One region of the Exiguobacterium sp. EF_C8 genome, then DNA from elsewhere that is predicted to be linked to it. Evidence: a T-box and tRNA genes for the amino acid it is inferred to sense, from the RefSeq annotation. Region 1 holds a T-box; the other holds one or more tRNA genes.

Region 1 (10,406 bases):
TGTGCCATCGTTCGAATCAATCCGTTTACGTATAGTGTTCCCATTCTACTCACTCCTCTTTTTACAAAAATAGGGTGACCATGACGGTCACCCTGAATTGTCGATCCTGATTTAAACGTGCAACGTTTCCTCTGGTGCACACGATCGTTTAATGCGTTCGATCGCGTCCGGATCGTATTCATTTAGGACACGTTCCGCTAAGACGATCGTACGTTCATAGTCTCCCGCTAAGAACTTCGTTTCCGCGATCGTCAGCGACATATGTATCTCATTGTCGTGGCGACGGTATCGGTTCGCATACTGGACGAGCCGTTCGGCATACGTGACTTCGAACACTAATGTATCTAACCGTTCTTGCACATGTTTAAACGTTTCTTGGACGTCTTGACTTTGTGCAACGATCGATCGGACATTAAACGGTAACTCTTCGAGCCGTGTCTCAAGCGTCTGTAGCGAACGGTTCGCATTACGTAGTGCTTCTTCAACTTCCGTTGGTAAGTTCGGTAATCCAAGTCGTTTCAGACGAAGACGTGTTTGCGAGAGCTGATGACGCCATTCGACGATCCGTTCGCGCACTTCTGTCTCTTCTTTTCGAAGCGCTTGAAGTTCGACCGTAAAGCGTTCGTACTGAATCATCAACTGTTCCTCTAAGCGAATCGCATCGCGCATTTGATCTTCGAGCATACTGAACGGAATGATTTTCCCAGCAATCGACTCATCGAGATCTTTTGCTGCTTCAAACAGTAGCTCTTCGTCACGCTGGATCGTTTCGTAGTGAATTCCAAGATCTGCTGAGATTTCATACTTTTCACGTAAAATACTGAACTCTTGCGCCAATTGATGAATCCGTTCGCGCATCCGTAATGCTTTTTGTTTCAAGGATTGATTTTCTTTTTTCACTTGATGACGTGCATCAACTTCACGACGGAACGTATCATACATTTGATCAACGTCGGCTGATAACTGTTGAATCGCTTCTTCTAAACCATCGACTTCAAGCATCTCGATTTTTTCAGAAAGGCTCAGACGTTGTTCCTCGAACCGTTTGATCTCGGATTGAAGACCGAGTGGTTCAAGCGGATACCCATCTAACGACATTTCCTTATAACCCGCTCCGAGCTGATCAATCCGTTGACGCAATTCATGTGCGAGAATCTTCCATTGTTTCGGCACGAGTTCAACAAGCTGACGCGTCGTCGCTACTTCTTGCTCAAGCAACAAGCTTGTTTCGTAAGCCTTCGTCACTTCACCCGAAGCTTCGTATTGACACATCTCATTCCAGTGCGCGTTGATTTGTTCACTTCGTTCTTCCAGACGCGCGAGCGCCGGACCGAATGAGTTCGCTTGGATCAATAACGATTTCCGAACTTGCCCAGAATCAGCTTCCCCTTGCGCTTTCAACTCTGCTAGAACCGATTGATTCGTTTTGAACGTCGACATCTCGACGAGCATCTCATCGATCAATCCTTCGAGTTCCGCAATCAATTGTTCCGTTACTTCAAGGTCATTCTTGACGGCGATGAACCGGTATTTATCGAGCGCTTCTTCCGCTCGGTAAAGGGTTTCATCGATTTGGGCGACGTGGACCGTTAACAACTCTTCCCACGCTTGATGCCAGGAGCTGAACTTCGTCTCCGTCTCACCCGCCATCGGTAGTTGCTTTAAGTCCTGCAACTCCTTTGGAATCGATGCACTGACGATGCCTTGTTTGCGCATATCAAGTTCATCGATTTTCGTGTAGTATTTTTTTCGACTGATCATGCTGAATAGCATGACGAGTAATACGATGACGATGACTCCGATCACCCATGCCCACATTTGTCACGACCTCCACTCTGTCGTACGACTTTAGATTTTCTCTAAATCGCAATAATCTTATCCTTATAATAGTATAGCGCAACCGTTTTGCATAGATTTACAGAGGCTTTTCCTGATTTCTTCCGCTGTTTTGAATCCTTTGTCCAAAAATCAATTGTTTGTCAGCTACACGAAAACTCGTTAAACTAAAAAAAATACGCTTTTCACGGGAGGAATTTTATTATGTTCGAAACAAAGACATATGAAGGTGACCGGACGAAACAATATGACATGCTGTCAAAACAACTCGATGCGTTATTAATGGGAGAAGACAATCAAGTCGCGAACTTATCGAATGCGAGCGCGTTACTCAACCAATTCCTCGACCGTATCAACTGGGTCGGCTTCTATTTGACGGATACCGAGCAAAACCAACTCGTCCTCGGACCATTCCAAGGACTTCCAGCATGCGTCCGTATTCCATTCGGTCGTGGTGTTTGCGGAACGTCCGCAGCAGAACAAACGACACAACGGATCGAAGACGTTCACCAATTCCCAGGTCATATCGCATGTGACGCGGCATCGAATTCTGAAATCGTCATTCCACTCGTCAAAGACGGACAAACGATCGGCGTCCTCGATATCGACAGCCCAGAATTCAACCGTTTCGATGAAGTCGACCAAGCTGGTTTAGAAGCATTCTGTACGACACTACTTCGTCATCTGTAATTCTGATTGACAGTCGATTGTCCACACCGTATACTTGTAAAAGTGCAGAAATGATAACGATAGCGGTCAAATCGCTTACGTATCACATTTCATGACTCGGTGAATAACCGGAGGGGCATCGTGTAACTTTGCTATCAAGCGAGGGTGCCACATCATGAAATGGGCGTAACGTGGGTTTGATGGCGTTATTATTTTTATGCAAATAATAACGAACACTAAGGAGGAGTCTTATTATGGCTCGCTATACAGGTCCAGCTTGGAAACTTTCACGTCGTCTCGGTATCTCACTTACTGAAACAGGAAAAGAAATCGCAAAACGTCCGTACGCTCCAGGACAACACGGTAACAGCCGTCGTAAAATGTCTGAGTACGGTCTTCAACTTCAAGCGAAGCAAACGCTTCGTCACATGTACGGAGTAAACGAACGCCAATTCAACCGTATGTTCAACGATGCTGGCAAAATGCCTGGTATTCACGGTGAGAACTTCATGTTCTTACTTGAAACACGTCTTGATAACGTCGTTTACCGTATGGGTATGGCTCGTACACGTCGTGCTGCTCGTCAGCTCGTCAACCACGGTCACATCCAAGTTGATGGCGCTCGCGTCGACATCCCGTCGTTCCGCGTGAAACCAGGTCAAACGATCTCAGTTCGCGAAAAATCGAAGAACTTTGTCGTTATCAAAGAAGCACTCGAAGTTGCTCCAGCAACTAAAGACTTCGTTACTTTCGATGCTGAGAAGCTCGAAGGAACGTTCGTCCGTCTTCCTGAGCGTTCTGAATTGAACGATCAAATCCAAGAACAACTCGTCGTCGAGTACTACTCACGTTAATCGATTGTTCCAGCACTCACTTCGGTGGGTGCTTTTTTTGTACATATCATGAAAATGTATACCTGGTCTTAAAAAAAGAGTGACGCCAATTATTTATTTGTGTTAACCTATAAACATACATAGTTAACACAAATAGAAAAGAGGACTTTATTCATGAAAACAAGAGATTTAACGTTCATCGCCCTTGGTGCTGCCATCATCGCAGCCGTTAGCTCTTTGCCGCAGATCCAACTGGTCGGCGCCGTTCCGATCACACTTCAGATGCTCGCAATCATGACGGTCAGTGCCATTCTCGGTGGAAAACGCGGTGGACTTGCTGTCTTGATCTTCTTATTGCTCGCAGCTGCTGGTCTCCCTGTTCTCGGCGGAAAAGGTGGACTTGCTCCATTCGTCGGACCAACTGTCGGGTATTTGATTGCCTTTCCGATTGCCGGATTCTTCATCGGTCTCATCGCTGAAAAAACACGTCGTTTCGTCCCCCTCTTCATCGGGATGATCGTCTTCGGACTTGGTTTAGTCTACTTGCTCGGAACATTCGGTCTGATGGCTGTACTCGATCTGTCGTTCAAAGATGCTTTTGCGATCAACTATCCTTTCGTCTTATGGGATACGATCAAAGCCGTCATTGCCACGACGATCGCCGTTCGCTTGTTGCCACTTCGCTTATTCCGGACAGCTTAAAAAACGCTCTCTGCATCTATGTGCAGGGAGCGTTTCGTTTATCATCAAGCATGCTCGACGACGAAGTATTTTTTCTTTCCGCGACGTACGATCGTAAAGCGACCGATTGCATCTGATTCAGTGATTTCTTTCGTTAAGTCTTGCTCGCGTTCTCCGTTGAGGTAGATCGCACCGTTCGTGACGTCTTCACGTGCCTGACGTTTTGACGGACTAATCTTCGCCTCAACGAGCACGTCGACGAGGTTGTTTGATTCGCCGAGTGTAAAGCGTGGCATGCCTTTGAAGGCATCTTCGATATCTTCGACTTGCAACGATTTAATATCTCCGCTAAAGAGTGCCGTCGTAATACGTTGTGCTTGTGTCAGACCTTCTTCACCGTGGACGAGAACCGTCATTTCTTCTGCAAGACGACGTTGTGCGACGCGCTTCTCTGGTGCTGCCTTGACTTCTTCTGCAAGTGCATCGAGTTCTTCGTGCGTCAAGAACGTGAAGTATTTCAAGAACTTGATGACGTCGAGATCGTCTACATTGAACCAGAACTGGTAGAACTCGTACGGTGACGTTTTATCAGCATCTAACCAGACCGCACCGCCAGCTGTCTTACCGAATTTCTGACCATCCGCTTTCGTAACGAGCGGTACTGTCAATCCGAATGCTTTTTCTTCATGACCAGCACGACGAATCAGCTCCATTCCTGCTGTGATGTTCCCCCACTGATCACTACCTCCTACTTGAAGACGGCATCCTTTGTCTTCGTAAAGTTTCAAGAAGTCAAACGATTGAAGTAACATGTATGAGAACTCAGTGAATGAGATACCGTTTTGAAGACGTGAATCAACAGAGTCCTTCGCAAGCATGTAGCTGACCGGGAAGTGTTTTCCGATATCACGTAAGAAATCGATGATTGTCAAATCTTTCGTCCAGTCTAAGTTATTGGCGATCGTGACCGGATTTTCACCTTCAAGTGGTAAGAAACGTGACAGTTGATCTTTAATCCGATTCGCGAACTCTTCGACGATATCCGATGTGTTCAATGACCGTTCCGTTGCACGACCACTCGGATCCCCAATCATCCCAGTTGCCCCTCCAACGAGACCTACGACATGGTGACCCGCTTGTTGGAATCTTTTTAAGACTAAAATCGGCAACAAGTGTCCGATGTGAAGTGAATCTGCTGTTGGATCGAAGCCTGTGTAAAGCGTCGTCGGATTCTCGAGTAATGTTTTCAGCCCTTCTTCATCTGTCATTTGGTTAATTAACCCGCGAAATTCTAAATCCTCTAATAACGTCATTGTTTCTCCTCCTAAAGTTCACTATTAACAAAAAAAACCGTCCCTTCGTCTAAAACGAAGGGACGGAATATTCCGTGGTACCACCCTAATTGTCCTTTTGTGTAAAAGGACCACTTGGTTCGTCGATAACGGGACGGACCGCTTGATTTCTCAAGAAACTCCTGGAAGCGTAATTCGTAAGTTCACTGTGTCCTAGTTCGCAGCACCACTAGGTCTCTGTCACAGGGAGTGACTTACTACTATATTCCGATCATGGTTTAGCGCAATATACGAAAATAAGATGGTTTCATGATACGTCGAAGGCGAATCCGCTGTCAAGTCCGATTTCATTAGTAGATTTATGGTATAATACGTCTATCTGTGATTTAATATTAATTTACACCTAAGTTTAAGATGCAAAGGAGATCATTTATGCGCGAGAACTGGTTCAAGTTTTGGAATCATCCCCGGACGAAAGCCGTTCGGCACTGGTCAAATATCACATATGATGTTTCATGGAACATCATTTTGTTCCTCATCATAGCTGTCTTACTCGTCGGTAGTTTTTCTGTTGGTGCAGCGGGCGGCTATTTCGCTTCGCTCGTCAAGGACACAAAAGCACCACCATTGACTGAGATGAAACAACAAGTCAACAGCTATGCCGTCACAAGCCAAATTTATTGGGGAAGTGGTGAAAAGCTGACGAACATCTCAACAGATGAAGAACGTCAGCCTGTCGATATCAAGAAGATTTCTCCTTACTTGATCGATGCGCTTTTATCAACGGAAGATGTAGACTTCTATCAACACGATGGTGTCGTTCCAAAAGCGACATTACGAGCAGTTCTACAAGAACTAACGAATTCTGCGTCGCGCACAGGCGGAAGTACGCTAACACAACAATTAATCAAAAACCAAATCTTGACGAACGAAGTCTCATTCGAACGGAAAGCGAAAGAAATTCTTTTAGCATTGCGCCTTGAAAACGCGATGTCAAAAGATGAAATTTTACAAGCGTATTTGAATGTCGTCTCATTCGGTCGCAATTCACTCGGTCGTAATATCGCGGGGATCGAGGCTGCATCACAAGGAGTTTTCAACAAATCCGCGAAAAAACTGACGTTACCACAAGCAGCTTTTCTCGCTGGGATTCCTAAAAACCCTTATTACTACACCCCTTACCTTCAAGGTGGCGTCGTCAAAAAGGACTTGACGCCAAGCGTCAACCGGATGAAAACAGTATTGAAGCGGATGTATGTCGCGAAAAACATCACGAAGGAACAGTACGAAAAAGCAATCAAGCATGATATTACGAAAGATTTCGCGAAACAATCAAAACGTTCTCGTGATACGTATCCGTATGTCTACGATTTAGCCGAACGTGAAGCAACGAAAATCATGACGAAGTATCTGATGAAACAAGATGGCGTGAAAGAAGATGAAGTGAAACCGTCTGAACTGGCAGAAGTGCGTGCCAACTATCAAGATCAAGCACTTGTTGCACTGCGCCAAGGCGGCTACAAAGTTCACTTGACACTTGATAAAAAAATTCATGAAGCGATGCAACAACCTGCGAAGAACAGTGCGAACTTCCCAGGAAGCATGCAATACAAACAAGTCGTCGATCCAAAAACGAAAAAAAGCGTTTCGAAACAGGATCCAGAAGAAACAGCAGCAGTCATGGTTCAAAATGAAACGGGACGTATCCTCGGATTCGTCGGCGGACGGTATATGGATGGAAAAGCTGACGATTTCAACCGGGCATTCCAAGCCAAACGTCAAATCGGGTCAACGGCAAAACCAATCCTCGTTTACTCGAACGGGATTGAAAATCGCTTGATCACACCAGGGTCTACCGTTAATGATGAAGAGTACTACTACCAGACTGTACCACGTCAACCTGGCGACCGTCCGATCAAGAACGAAGGTGGACGTTACCGTGGTAATGTAACGGTTCGTACGGCATTAGAACTATCATTGAACGTACCGGCCGTTAAGATTTACGAGAAGATGAACATGTCGAATTCGATTCAAAAACTCGTCGATATGGGAGTTGAAGTACCTGATGCGATCCGTTATGCCCCTTCTGCGGCACTCGGAACGATGGAAATCACACCTGTCGAACTCGCAGGTGCTTACGCGACACTTGCCAACTATGGTGAATTCGTCCAACCGTACATCATCTCGAAAATCACGAAAGACGGAAAAGATATCTATAAAGCAAAACCGAAGAAAAAACGGATCTATGAACCACGAACAGCTTACCTGACACTTGATATGATGCGTGGTGTCTTCACGAAAGGTACAGCGACGTTCGCTAAAGCTAGATTGAACGTACCGGGAGATTGGGCCGGTAAGACGGGTACGACCAACGATGTCAAAGACTCTTATCTTGTTGGTTCTACTCCTGGTGTAACCCTTGCCGTCTGGACAGGACACGACCAGAACAACTCACTCATCGGTCCGTCAACGTACTACCAACGTACGCAGACGCTCTGGTCACAGATGGCGAATGCATCGTATGGTGCGAACAGCAGTTACTTCAAATCTGGCGCCCGCTTCACGCAACCATCTTCTGTAACAGCAAATGACTTCCAAAACAGTGGTCGCTTCAAAGAAGAAGATAAGAAGAAAAAAGCCGAAGAAGCAAAGAAAAAAGCCGAAGCGAAGAAACAGAAAGAAGTAGAAGAAAAGAAAAAAGAGGCAGACGCACAGAAGAAAGAAGATCAACAAAAACAACAAGATCAAGCTAAAGAAAAAGCAGATGCTGAGGCAAAGAAAAAAGCAGCAGATGACGCAAAACGTGCTGCCGATGCAAAAGCTGAAGCTGATGCAAAAGCAAAAGCCGACGCAAAAGCCGAAGCCGATGCAAAAAAGAAAGCTGAAGCGGACGCTAAGAAAAAAGAGGCAGATGCGAAGAAACAGCAAGAGCAACAAAAGAAACAGCAAGAGCAACAAAAGAAACAAGATGAAAAGAAAAAAGATGCTGCTTCTGAAAACTAACAAAAAGGATGAATCACCTGTTTCGGTGATTCATCCTTTTTTCATATTCAATCCTCCATCGTCGATAAATCGCCCGTTTCCAAGTTCAACTCCCATGCTTTCAGGACACGGCGCATGATTTTACCACTTCGTGTCTTCGGCAACTTATCTCGGAAATCAATTTCTCTTGGGGCCGCGTGAGCAGCTAGACCTTCCTTGACGAATGCTTGGATTTCTTGTTTTAATTCATCCGTTGGCTCATAACCATCACGTAAGGCAATGAATGCCTTAATGATTTCGCCTCGCACCGGGTCTGGTTTCCCGATGACTCCAGCTTCCGCGACTGCTGGGTGCTCAACGAGACGGCTTTCAACTTCAAACGGACCGACCCGTTCTCCAGCCGTCATGATGACGTCATCAACACGCCCCTGGAACCAGAAATAGCCTTCATCGTCCATATAGGCAGAATCGCCTGACACATACCATCCTTTAAAGAAATAGGATTCATATTTTTGTGGATTGTTCCAAATTTGACGCATCATCGATGGCCACGGTGTTTTCAATGCAAGGTTACCCATCCGGAACGGTGGTAACTCGTTTCCTTGATCATCAATGATCGCAGCTTGGGTTCCTGGAATTGGTTTCCCCATCGATCCCGGTTTAATGTCCATCGACTTGTAGTTACAAATCATCATCGCGCCCGTTTCTGTCATCCACCATGTATCATGAATGCGTTGGTCAAATGCTTCTTTTCCCCAACGAATAACTTCTGGATTCAATGGTTCTCCGACAGACAACACATGACGAAGACTTGAAAGATCATGGTGATTCGCGACGTCCGCCCCCGCTCCCATTAACATCCGGAAAGCAGTTGGCGCGCTATACCAGACCGTTACGTTATACTTCTCGATAACACTATACCAGAAATCTGGATTGAAACGTCCACCGACAACGACGTTCGTTGCCCCATTTAAGAACGGTGCGAAGATACCGTAACTTGTTCCTGTGACCCACCCTGGATCAGCCGTGCACCAGTAGACATCGTCTTCTTGTAGATCGAGTACCCAACGTCCTGTCATTAAATGCTGAATCATCGCATTTTGAACATGAAGGACACCTTTTGGCTTCCCTGTCGATCCTGAAGTATAGTGCAAGATCAATCCGTCTTCACGATCCAACCAGACCGGTTCGAATACATCGGATGCTTGCTTGAACGCTTTTCGGAAATCAAGTAATGTTTCTGATTCTTCAACGCCTTCATCAACGAGTACTACTTTTTCAAGTGATTCCAGTTCCCCAACTGGAACACGCGGGAGCAACGCTTTCGTTGTCACGAGTAGTTTCGCTTCAGAATCAACTAAACGATCACGAACAGCTTGTTCCATGAATGCTTCAAACAACGGACCGACGATCGCCCCTACTTTCAGTGCACCAAGTAGGGCAAAGTACAGTTCTGGTGAGCGTGGCATGAAGATGAAAATCCGGTCACCCGTTTTGACTCCTGCATCGACTAATACGTTTGCCGCTTTATTCGTCAATCGTTTCATGTCTGCATAGGTGAATCGTTGTTCCGTCATTCCATCGAAATAGATCAGCGCATCCTTGTTCGCCCGCTCGCCTTCTGCGTGGCGGTCGATTGCTTCATAGGCCATGTTGACTTTCCCCGTTGTCGCCCATGAAAAGTACTGCTCAGCATCTTTCCAATCGTACGTGTTCGTTTCATCATACTCTGCTAACCAATGCTTCCCCGGAAGCGCTTTCAAAACTTTCATGTCTCGTTCCTCCCCTTCTATGTTTTCCTCTTTATTATAAGCTAGTTATCCGTCAGTTCAATCCATTTGCCGTCAATTTGTTAAAAAATCCCTCTCTTTACTCAAGCGCTTTCGTCTATAATGAATAGGAAGGTGGTGACGCTTACATGTTTGAAAAACAATTCAATCATCGGACGCATGAAACATCACTCGGTCCTGTTGACATCGAAGGTCCCGTACCGAGTCAAACACTAGCAACGTATACACTCGATTCAGGGTTAACGGCTTTTCGTCCACCCGCTGAACAACATCAAGCGCTCGTTGAGATTGCGGACCTTGAAGAAGGACGGATCATCGTCGCT
Region 2 (10,406 bases), 910 kb from region 1:
TTGACAGCAACCCCTTTCGCTTGAGCGAGGTCAAACGCAAGAACAGCGAGGACAGCGATTTGAGCTGTATACGCTTTTGTTGAAGCAACGGCGATTTCTGGACCCGCGTGGAGCAATAATGTTGCGTTCGCCTCACGTGACAATGTTGATCCTGGAACGTTCGTGATCGTCAGTGCCGGGTGACCAAGTTTCTTCGCTTCAACGAGAACCGCACGGCTATCCGCTGTTTCACCTGATTGTGAAAGGAAGAGGAAGAGTGGTTTCTCTGTCAATAATGGCATGTTGTATCCGAACTCAGAAGAGATGTGCACTTCTGTCGGGATGCCTGCGATTTGTTCAATCAACTGTTTCCCAATCAAACCAGCATGATAGCTTGTTCCGCAACCGATGATGTAGACACGGTCACGACCGAGTACGAGATCACGGACCGATTGGTCGAGTGTGATGTCGCCTGCTTCATTTTGATATTGTTGAACGATGTTGCGGATGACAGCTGGTTGCTCATCCATCTCTTTGAGCATGTAGTGCGCATACGTTCCTTTTTCGATATCTGATGCATCGATTTCAGCCGTATATGCTTCACGCTCTTGAACGTTACCGTCGAGATCTTGAATCGTAACGCTATCACGCGTCAAGATGATCATCTCACCGTCATGCAGCTCAACGAATTGATCCGTTACTTGTAACATTGCCATTGCGTCTGATGCGACGACGTTGAACGTCCCGTCACCGAGACCAACGAGAAGTGGTGATTTGTTTTTCGCAATGTACAAAACGTCTGGATTTTCAGCATCGATCAATGCGAGGGCATACGAACCGTGCAAGACGCGGAGTGTTTGACGGAATGCTTCCGCGACATCACCTGTCTCGTTGAAGTTCTTTTCGATCATCTGAACGATGACTTCTGTATCCGTGTCGCTGAGGAGATCGACATTCAATTCTGCTTTCAACTGCTCATCGTTCTCGATGACACCGTTGTGCACGAGTGTGAAACGTGTTGACGCACTTTGGTGCGGGTGCGCGTTTGGTACGCTTGGGACACCGTGTGTCGCCCAGCGTGTGTGTCCGATTCCGACTGTGCCGTCTGCATCTGCAGGAACGACTTCGCGTAGCGCAGCAATCCGGCCTACTTCTTTGTGGACTTGGACGCCGTCGTTGACGAACGCAAGACCTGCCGAGTCATAGCCGCGGTACTCGAGCTTCTCGAGACCTTTTAATAAAATTTCTTTCGTGTTGACCTGTCCAATCATACCTACGATTCCGCACATGTTACATCTCTCCATTTACAAGTATTTCCCTGAAGAGGAAACGGCTCTTGTTGAGAGGATCCCGATCGGTCTGTTTGTCCGCCCAATCACTTGGACGATTTCAGAACGATTTACGGTATGGATCTGGTACCGGGAGGCATCCGCCGAATCATTCGATAAACCTCCACCTCGTCAGCTTTCGTCCTACGGAGAAAGCCCTGGCGCTTCTTGTTTCTGTCCGACCCCGTTTCTGTCCGACTTCACCATCATACGAACTTTAATCTGAAAAAGCAAGAAAGGTAACGTATTTGTAACTATTCCCGATATTTTTCTATTCAATACGCATAATCCCTATTTTTTGTAAAAATATCAATTTGTTTTTCTAAAATAATTGTAAAAAAGAAGCAGAGCAATCGCTCTGCTTCGGGCTGCTTAGTTTTCTTGTAACGCGTAGTTCTCACGAACGACGTTCGCGATCCGCTCGACGTATGCATCACACGCTTCTTGTGTCGGGGCTTCTGCCATGACACGAACGAGTGGTTCTGTTCCTGACGCACGAACGAGAATACGTCCGTTGCCTGCCATCTCTGCTTCGACTTCTGCAATGATCGCTTGTACGGCAGGACCGCTCATTGCACCATTTTTGTCTGAGACACGGATGTTAACGAGACGTTGTGGGAAGATCGGCATCTCAGCTGCGAGTTCCGATAACTTTTTCCCTGTCGCTTTCATGATTTGCAACAACTGGACGCCTGACAACATGCCGTCCCCTGTCGTTGAGTAATCCATGAAGATGATATGCCCCGACTGTTCACCACCGAGCGTGTAGTCGTTCTTACGCATTTCTTCGACGACATAACGGTCACCGACTGCTGTCTGAAGTGCCGTCATCCCGTTTTCTTCAACAGTTTTATGGAAGCCGAGGTTACTCATGACCGTCGCAACGATCGTGTTGTCTTTCAGACGACCAAGTTCATTCAAGTATTTTCCGCAAATGAACATGATTTTATCGCCATCGACGATATCACCGTTCTCATCGACTGCAATCAAGCGGTCGCCGTCTCCATCAAACGATAAACCAACATCTGCGCCTTTTTCCTTAACGAAGGCAGCGAGATGTTCTGGGTGTGTCGAACCGACACCATCATTGATGTTGAGTCCGTTCGGAGTTGTACCGATCGTCGATACTTCTGCTTCCAAGTCACCGAATAGGCGTGGTGCGAGGCTTGACGTCGCACCGTGTGCGCCGTCGATCGCGACATGGATGCCTGAGAAATCTTCATCCGATGTCTGGCGAAGCATATGAAGATATTTTTGTGCACCTTCGTAGTAATCGTGAACGAAACCGAGTTCTTTTCCGGCTGGACGTGGTAATGTATCTTCTGCTTCATCGAGCAATGCTTCGATTTCAAGCTCAGTTGCGTCATCGAGCTTGAAGCCATCTGAACCGAAGAACTTGATTCCGTTATCTTCAACTGGATTGTGCGATGCAGAAATCATGACTCCCGCTGTGGCATCCATCGTTTTTGTCAGATACGCGACACCCGGTGTCGAGATGACACCAAGACGCATGACTTCTGCACCGATTGATAAAAGACCAGCGATGAGTGCGTTCTCAAGCATTTGACCAGAAACACGTGTATCGCGTCCAATCAAGACTTTTGGTCGTGTGCTTTCGTGTTTCGTCAACACGTAACCACCTGTTCGACCGAGGCGATATGCTAGTTCCGGTGTCAATTCTACGTTTGCGACGCCGCGTACGCCGTCAGTTCCAAAATACTTACCCATGTGTTATTTCCTCATTTCACTAATTTGTTTTAATTGGTCGGAACGGATGTCCGCGGAACAGCTTTTAGCGTGACATCCATATTATCCGGACGCAGGACATCAAAGGCTTTTGACGTCTGATACGAAATCGGCAATCCGTGCGTTCCTTCTTTTAGTCCCGTCACATCGATGACCGCTTTGATATCCGTCGCATCGATCGATGCTAAATCAGATTCTTTCCCACGGACAACGACATCAATCGTTTGGTTGTAATCAATCGTATACTTCGATTCATCAAACCCATTTAACGTGACCGTCACACCGGGAATCGTTTTCTCTGCCCGATCCTCGACGGTTTCCGTCGTCGACTTCGCATTTTCCTTTTCGACAACGATATTGACGGTGACCTGTGTCGGATCCATCGCTGTCGCATTTTCCGGTTCAACAAGTTTGACGGTTTTTTCTGTCGTCTTCGTCAATCCTTTGAGCGAGACCGCTTCCGTATCAACGGAACCGATACGCTCTAACTCTTCTTTTGTTCCATATAGACGAGCTTCCGTCGTAACGGGAACGATCTTGACGACGGTATATCCTTTTTTGACGTCATCTTTTGTCTGCACATTGATCGGTACCGTCTTACTTTCCTTATAGATCGGTACTGTGATTTCTAGTTGTTCCGGTTGATAAGATGCATTGATCGTATTCCCGTTCGCATCGGTCGCTTTGGCATTGAACGTCTCTTTAAACGTCTCTGCCCGACCAGTTACATCGATCGGTACTTGGATCGCTGAAATCGCCTGTAACTTCTCTGCGCCTCCCGTAACTTCAACGGTTTGTTGATTCGGTTGCGCTTCCCCAGCGACATATCCTTCAGCGATTTTGTTTTTATTGAGTAAGGCGACTTGTACCGGTACTTCCTTTGTAATCTTCTTATCGAGGAAGACTTCAATCGTCTCCTGCTTTGGCGTCACCTCGACATCTTTTCCGAAGCCAGTTGCTGTGACACGGACACGATGATAGCCAGGGTCAAGTCCTTTTAAATCAATCGATAACCCAAAATCCTGAACAAGCCGAAGCATCGTCAAGCTACTCGATGGACCTTTAACGGTTACCTCCATCGTATTTGGAATATTATAGGCGACCCACTGCGATTCATCATACTGGACCGTGACCGGCACGTCAAATTTCGTCGAACCTTGACCTGCGATCGGCAACAGACTAGCGGCGTCACTCTTTCCTGTCGTATTCGAACCTGCCACCATCAAATACAACATGACGGCTAAGACGACCGCAACAATGCGTAAAAACCATCGTTCATTGAACCATTTTTCGAACATTATTTTTTCGCCCCCATCCAGTTCAAGAAGGAAGTATTCGTCTGTTCGACCTTAACGATCGTCTCAAGCAACTTCGTCCGTAAGGATTCTTCATCGAGTTCCCGGTACAGACGTCCATTGATGGCGAGTGAGACACCACCCGTTTCTTCCGAGACGACGAGCGTAACACTATCCGTTACTTCACTGACACCGATTGCAGCGCGGTGACGTGTTCCAAGCTCTTTTGAGATATGTGCACTTTCTGACAACGGTAAGTAACAAGCGGCAGCTGCTAACTTGCCTTGCTGGACGATGACAGCGCCATCATGTAATGGTGTATTCGGAATGAATAAGTTGATCAGCAACTGACTCGTGATTTGTGAACCAAGCGGAATGCCCGTCTCTACGTATTCACTCAGTCCTGTCTCACGTTCAATCGTCACGAGTGCTCCAATACGGCGTTTTGACATGTACTGGGCAGACGATACGAGCGCATCGACGATTCGAACTTGTTCATCTTCATCACTGATCGCACTACGTGAGAAGAATTTACTCGTTCGTCCTAAGTGTTCCAGTCCACGCCGGAGTTCGGGTTGGAAGATGATGATGATCCCCAGTAACCCATAGGTGATAATTTGATTGAGTAAGAATTGAAGTGTTTTGAGTCCAAAAAAGCCACTCAGGAACCAACTGATCAAAATGACCGAAATCCCTTTAATGAGCTGGACCGCTTTTGTTCCTTTGACGATGATCATGAGACGGTAAATAACGAACGTCACAACCGCGATATCAATCACATCATTAATATAATCGTACCAATGTACGTTTTCTCCCAGTTTCAACAATTGAAATTGAAGTGGTTGCCAGCTGAAGTAATTCACCAACCGTGCCCCCTAACTCATCTGATTTAAACAGTTTCCATTATAGCACAAAGGGACGAGTTCGACTCGTCCCATCTGATTATTGAAATAGACGTTTGATTCCGTACCAAACGCGTTCGAATAATTGATCAATTTCCTTGATTTCTCCGGTCACGCTACCGGCACTCGCCGTGTAAGCTTTCCCGTCAACGGTCATGACGTCGCCATTAACTTTCCCTTCGATTCGGACGTTCCCGCCTTCGACATAGAGATCTTGATCGACCGTGACGCCTTTTGGCACGACGACCTCACCATTTTGAGCGACGATGCCTGGTGCATTTGTATAAGATAAGTCATGTTCTTCCTGTGCCATATAACCACCAAGGCTACCGATCGACAAAAGTAAGAAAACAGCCGCCGCCGCGAGCAATGGGTATTGCTTCATCTTCCCTCCAAAACGGGACGGTTGCGGTTGGTGCAGTAAAGCAGCGCTCGGCGTATCCACCTGGTCGGGCAATTGTGCCAGCACGCGGGATGTAAAATCTGCCGATAATTTGGGCGCTGGAAGTTGACGCAGTCGAGCATCAAGGAGTCGATACTCTTCGAACTCGTCCATCGCGTCCGCTTCCCGTAACTCTGCTTCCAATCGCTCGAATTCCTCAGGTGGTTGGTTTTGATCTAAATAATCCTGAATCCGTTCATGTACATGCTCTCGTGACATGGTGAGTTCCTCCTTCTCATCGTTTGGCAAAATGCTTCTTCAGCGCTTCCCGTCCACGATGAATTCTAGTTTTGACAGTAGCGACAGGTAATTCGATCATTTCACTGATTTCCTTTAGTGAAAGATCCTCTATATATTTCAGGACGAGTGGGACGCGGTATTTTTCTGGTAAAGCTGCAATCGCATCCCCGACTTCACTTCGTTGCTCGTTATCGACCACTTGGTCCTCCGGCAAGGTGTCCTTGCTTTCGAGTTGTGAATACAATGTCAGTCCTTCAGTACCTGACATCTCAGCATCAAGAGAATAGTCAGGTTTCTTTTTCCGTAATCGGTCAATCGATACGTTCGTAACGATTCGGTATAACCAAGTCCGGAACTTCCATTGTGCATTATACGAATCGATCTTCGTAAATACACGGATGAAGGCTTCTTGTGTCGCATCCTCCGCTTCCATTCGATCGCGCAAGACCCGGAAAGCCACAAGAAAGGCACCTTCCTTATATAGATCAACAAGTGCCGCAAAAGCATCACGGTCTCCCTGTTTCACTCGCTCAATTAAGCGTAGTGTCGTTTCTTCCACTTTGAATACCCCCCGCTCTATGCGGTCAATCTCTTATACGAAGTCGACCGATAAATGTTTCATCTCCTTTTAAATTGTAACAAAAAAACTTGAACCCCGATGAAAAGAGTTCAAGTTCTATCCATTATTTTACTAAGCGATGTGTTTCCATTGCCAAAAGTAAATCTCCGATCAGTTCATTCGCAAGTTCCGCGGTTCCGTTTCCTTCTTCAAGCAAAGGATTCACTTCAACAAATTCAGCTGCAATGAAATCTTCTGCTACCGCACAATGCTGTAACACCGTCTTCGCATCGTCTAAGAAAATGCCATCAGCAACACGTGTTCCTGTACCGACGACAAGCGATGGATCAAGACCGTCCATATCGAAACTAAGATAGAATGCATCCGTTGTTTCCTTCAAATAGGCAATCGCTTCTTCCATGATCGCGTCCATCCCCCGAGTTCGGATCGCTTCCATATCGTAGACACGAATACCAAGACGATCAATCAGTTCTTGTTCGCCTGGATCAACGTCACGTAATCCGATGAAGACGAGATGTTCCGGTTGCAGCTTAACATCTGTTCCTCCTACTTCCGTTAAACGCTGATGTCCTTCCCCAAGGGCTACAGCGAGCGGCATACCGTGGATGTTGCCAGACGGTGATGTTTCCGGTGTATTCAAGTCACCGTGTGCATCGAACCAGATGACGCCAAGACGTGGTACAGTCTGACGTAACCCCGCAATCGTTCCGATCGCCATGCTGTGATCACCACCAACTAACAACGGAAAGCGTTGCTCTGATAACGCATCGCGAACAATCAGATGCAAGTCATTCGTCGTGTGGACGACGCCTTCAAGACGCTTTAGCTTCGGATCTTCTTCTCGGACCGCATCCTCGGATAAAACAGCCGCTTCCCCGTAGCGTACTGCTTCTTGTCCCCGTGCTTCAAGTGTCGCTAACAAACCGGCTTTTTCGACAGCAGCAGGTCCGTGTTCAGTGCCCGGCTTTCCTTGTCCATAACGGTACGGTACGCTGATATACGCGATATTCATTCGATATTCCCCCTATGTCATAGTCACTTCTACATGTATTGTAAGCGGTAACAAATAGGTGGTTCAACTCAACAAAAAAACGCATGAATATACAAAAAAACACCGTGAAGGGAATCACGGTGTTCTTGCGTACGTACTCTGGTTATGCTTGGCATTTCATATAAAAAAAACTTAAGACGAACGAAACTCGCTTAAGATCTTTAAATAAAATTGGTGGAGCCTAGCGGGATCGAACCGCTGACCTCCTGCGTGCAAGGCAGGCGCTCTCCCAGCTGAGCTAAGGCCCCGAAAGAAAAAGCGGAAGACGGGATTCGAACCCGCGACCCCGACCTTGGCAAGGTCGTATTCTACCACTGAACTACTTCCGCAAGAAATGAGCCATGCAGGATTCGAACCTGCGACCCTCTGATTAAAAGTCAGATGCTCTACCAACTGAGCTAATGGCTCGACATGGTGGGGGGGGGCGGATTCGAACCGCCGAACCCGAGGGAGCGGATTTACAGTCCGCCGCGTTTAGCCACTTCGCTACCCCCCCAGTTTGTCTAGGAAACTTATACGATTGAGAAAAAACAGTGCCGGCAACAGGAGTCGAACCCGCGACCTACTGATTACAAGTCAGTTGCTCTACCAGCTGAGCTACACCGGCACAAAAAGTATAATGGTGACCCGTACGGGATTCGAACCCGTGTTACCGCCGTGAAAGGGCGGTGTCTTAACCGCTTGACCAACGGGCCATTGGCTCCGCAAGTAGGATTTGAACCTACGACCTACCGGTTAACAGCCGGTTGCTCTACCACTGAGCTATTGCGGAATAAATGAATTGCCTGGCAACGTCCTATCCTCACAGGGGGAAGCCCCCAACTACTTTCGGCGTTCAAGTGCTTAACTTCCGTGTTCGGCATGGGAACGGGTGTGACCACTTGGCTATCGTCACCAGACGACGGGCTCGCGCCCTCAAAACTGAAGTCATCAACAAGCATCTGCTAGAACAAGGCCTCGACCGATTAGTATCACTCAGCTCCACATGTCGCCATGCTTCCACCCGTGACCTATCTACCTCATCGTCTCTGAGGGGTCTTTCTTGATTACTCAAAGGGAAATCTCATCTTGGAGGGGGCTTCATGCTTAGATGCTTTCAGCATTTATCCCGTCCGCACGTAGCTACCCAGCGATGCTCCTGGCGGAACAACTGGTACACCAGCGGTGCGTCCATCCCGGTCCTCTCGTACTAAGGACAGCTCTCCTCAAATTTCCTGCGCCCACGACGGATAGGGACCGAACTGTCTCACGACGTTCTGAACCCAGCTCGCGTACCGCTTTAATGGGCGAACAGCCCAACCCTTGGGACCTACTCCAGCCCCAGGATGCGATGAGCCGACATCGAGGTGCCAAACCTCCCCGTCGATGTGGACTCTTGGGGGAGATCAGCCTGTTATCCCCAGGGTAGCTTTTATCCGTTGAGCGATGGCCCTTCCATGCGGAACCACCGGATCACTAAGCCCGACTTTCGTCCCTGCTCGACTTGTAGGTCTCGCAGTCAAGCTCCCTTCTGCCTTTGCGCTCTACGAATGATTTCCAACCATTCTGAGGGAACCTTTGGGCGCCTCCGTTACTGTTTAGGAGGCGACCGCCCCAGTCAAACTACCCGCCTGACACGGTCCTCCAGCCGGATCACGGCTGCGAGTTAGAGACTCTATGCATGAAGGGCGGTATCCCAAGGGTGACTCCTCCGAAGCTGGCGCTCCGGGCTCGACGTCTCCCGCCTATCCTGTACATCATGCACAAAGCCTCAATATCAGGCTGTAGTAAAGCTCCATGGGGTCTTTCCGTCCTGTCGCGGGTAACCTGCATCTTCACAGGTACTATGATTTCACCGGGTCTCTCGTTGAGACAGTGCCCAAATCGTTACGCCTTTCGTGCGGGTCGGAACTTACCCGACAAGGAATTTCGCTACCTTAGGACCGTTATAGTTACGGCCGCCGTTTACTGGGGCTTCGGTTCAAAGCTTCGCTTGCGCTAACCCATCCCCTTAACCTTCCAGCACCGGGCAGGCGTCAGCCCCTATACGTCATCTTGCGATTTAGCAGAGACCTGTGTTTTTGCTAAACAGTCGTTTGGGCCTATTCACTGCGGCTCTACATGTGTAGAGCGTCCCTTCTCCCGAAGTTACGGGACCATTTTGCCGAGTTCCTTAACGAGAGTTATCCCGCGCGTCTTAGAATTCTCATCTCGCCTACCTGTGTCGGTTTACGGTACTGGCGCCTTCCCCCTCACTAGAGGCTTTTCTTGGCAGTGTGAAATCGTGACCTACGTCCCTACGGGACTCCGCGTCGTTCCTTGACTGTGGTGCCTGACGGATTTGCCAATCAGACGGTCTTGAAACTTGCACATGCACTTCCATCCGCATGCGTCACTATCCTCCTGCGTCCCCCCATTGTTCAAACGGTGGATCGGCGGTACAGGAATATCAACCTGTTATCCATCGCCTACGCCTTTCGGCCTCGGCTTAGGTCCAGACTAACCCTGAGCGGACGAGCCTTCCTCAGGAAACCTTGGGCTTTCGACGGAGGGGATTCTCACCCCTCTTTTCGCTACTCACACCGGCATTCTCACTTCCAAACGCTCCACTGCTCCTTCCGGTACAGCTTCACAGCGGTTTGGAACGCTCCCCTACCATTCCTTACGGAATCCGCAGCTTCGGTGGTATGTTTAGCCCCGTTACATTTTCGGCGCGGCGCCACTCGACTAGTGAGCTATTACGCACTCTTTGAATGGTGGCTGCTTCTAAGCCAACATCCTAGCTGTCTAGGCAGCGCCACATCCTTTTCCACTTAACATACACTTGGGGACCTTAGCTGGCGGTCTGGGCTGTTTCCCTCTTG

What was found. A T-box is a leader RNA that pairs with one kind of tRNA and senses whether it is charged. The one in region 1 lies ahead of tyrS (tyrosine--tRNA ligase), so its partner is inferred to be a tRNA-Tyr.
Region 2: it has a tRNA-Tyr gene. The T-box ahead of tyrS (tyrosine--tRNA ligase) is inferred to sense a tRNA for this amino acid. The anticodon was not compared.

Annotation. Positions count from the first base shown of each region.
Region 1 is NZ_CM143264.1:2,387,447-2,397,852, forward strand. Features, by position in the region: gene ACY2IG_RS12705 (amidohydrolase) at 1-44, opposite strand, end outside; gene ezrA (septation ring formation regulator EzrA) at 112-1,818, opposite strand; gene ACY2IG_RS12715 (GAF domain-containing protein) at 2,041-2,526, shown strand; gene rpsD (30S ribosomal protein S4) at 2,760-3,359, shown strand; gene ACY2IG_RS12725 (biotin transporter BioY) at 3,513-4,040, shown strand; gene tyrS (tyrosine--tRNA ligase) at 4,085-5,332, opposite strand; T-box leader at 5,388-5,595, opposite strand; gene ACY2IG_RS12735 (transglycosylase domain-containing protein) at 5,744-8,314, shown strand; gene acsA (acetate--CoA ligase) at 8,362-10,065, opposite strand; gene ACY2IG_RS12745 (GNAT family N-acetyltransferase) at 10,212-10,406, shown strand, end outside.
Region 2 is NZ_CM143264.1:200,278-210,683, reverse strand. Features, by position in the region: gene glmS (glutamine--fructose-6-phosphate transaminase (isomerizing)) at 1-1,268, opposite strand, end outside; gene glmM (phosphoglucosamine mutase) at 1,680-3,035, opposite strand; gene ACY2IG_RS01215 (CdaR family protein) at 3,065-4,351, opposite strand; gene cdaA (diadenylate cyclase CdaA) at 4,351-5,211, opposite strand; gene ACY2IG_RS01205 (anti-sigma factor) at 5,291-5,911, opposite strand; gene sigW (RNA polymerase sigma factor SigW) at 5,928-6,491, opposite strand; gene rocF (arginase) at 6,616-7,524, opposite strand; tRNA gene ACY2IG_RS01190 (tRNA-Ala) at 7,736-7,811, opposite strand; tRNA gene ACY2IG_RS01185 (tRNA-Gly) at 7,821-7,892, opposite strand; tRNA gene ACY2IG_RS01180 (tRNA-Lys) at 7,899-7,971, opposite strand; tRNA gene ACY2IG_RS01175 (tRNA-Tyr) at 7,976-8,059, opposite strand; tRNA gene ACY2IG_RS01170 (tRNA-Thr) at 8,098-8,170, opposite strand; tRNA gene ACY2IG_RS01165 (tRNA-Glu) at 8,184-8,258, opposite strand; tRNA gene ACY2IG_RS01160 (tRNA-Asn) at 8,261-8,335, opposite strand; rRNA gene rrf (5S ribosomal RNA) at 8,347-8,462, opposite strand; rRNA gene ACY2IG_RS01150 (23S ribosomal RNA) at 8,509-10,406, opposite strand, start outside.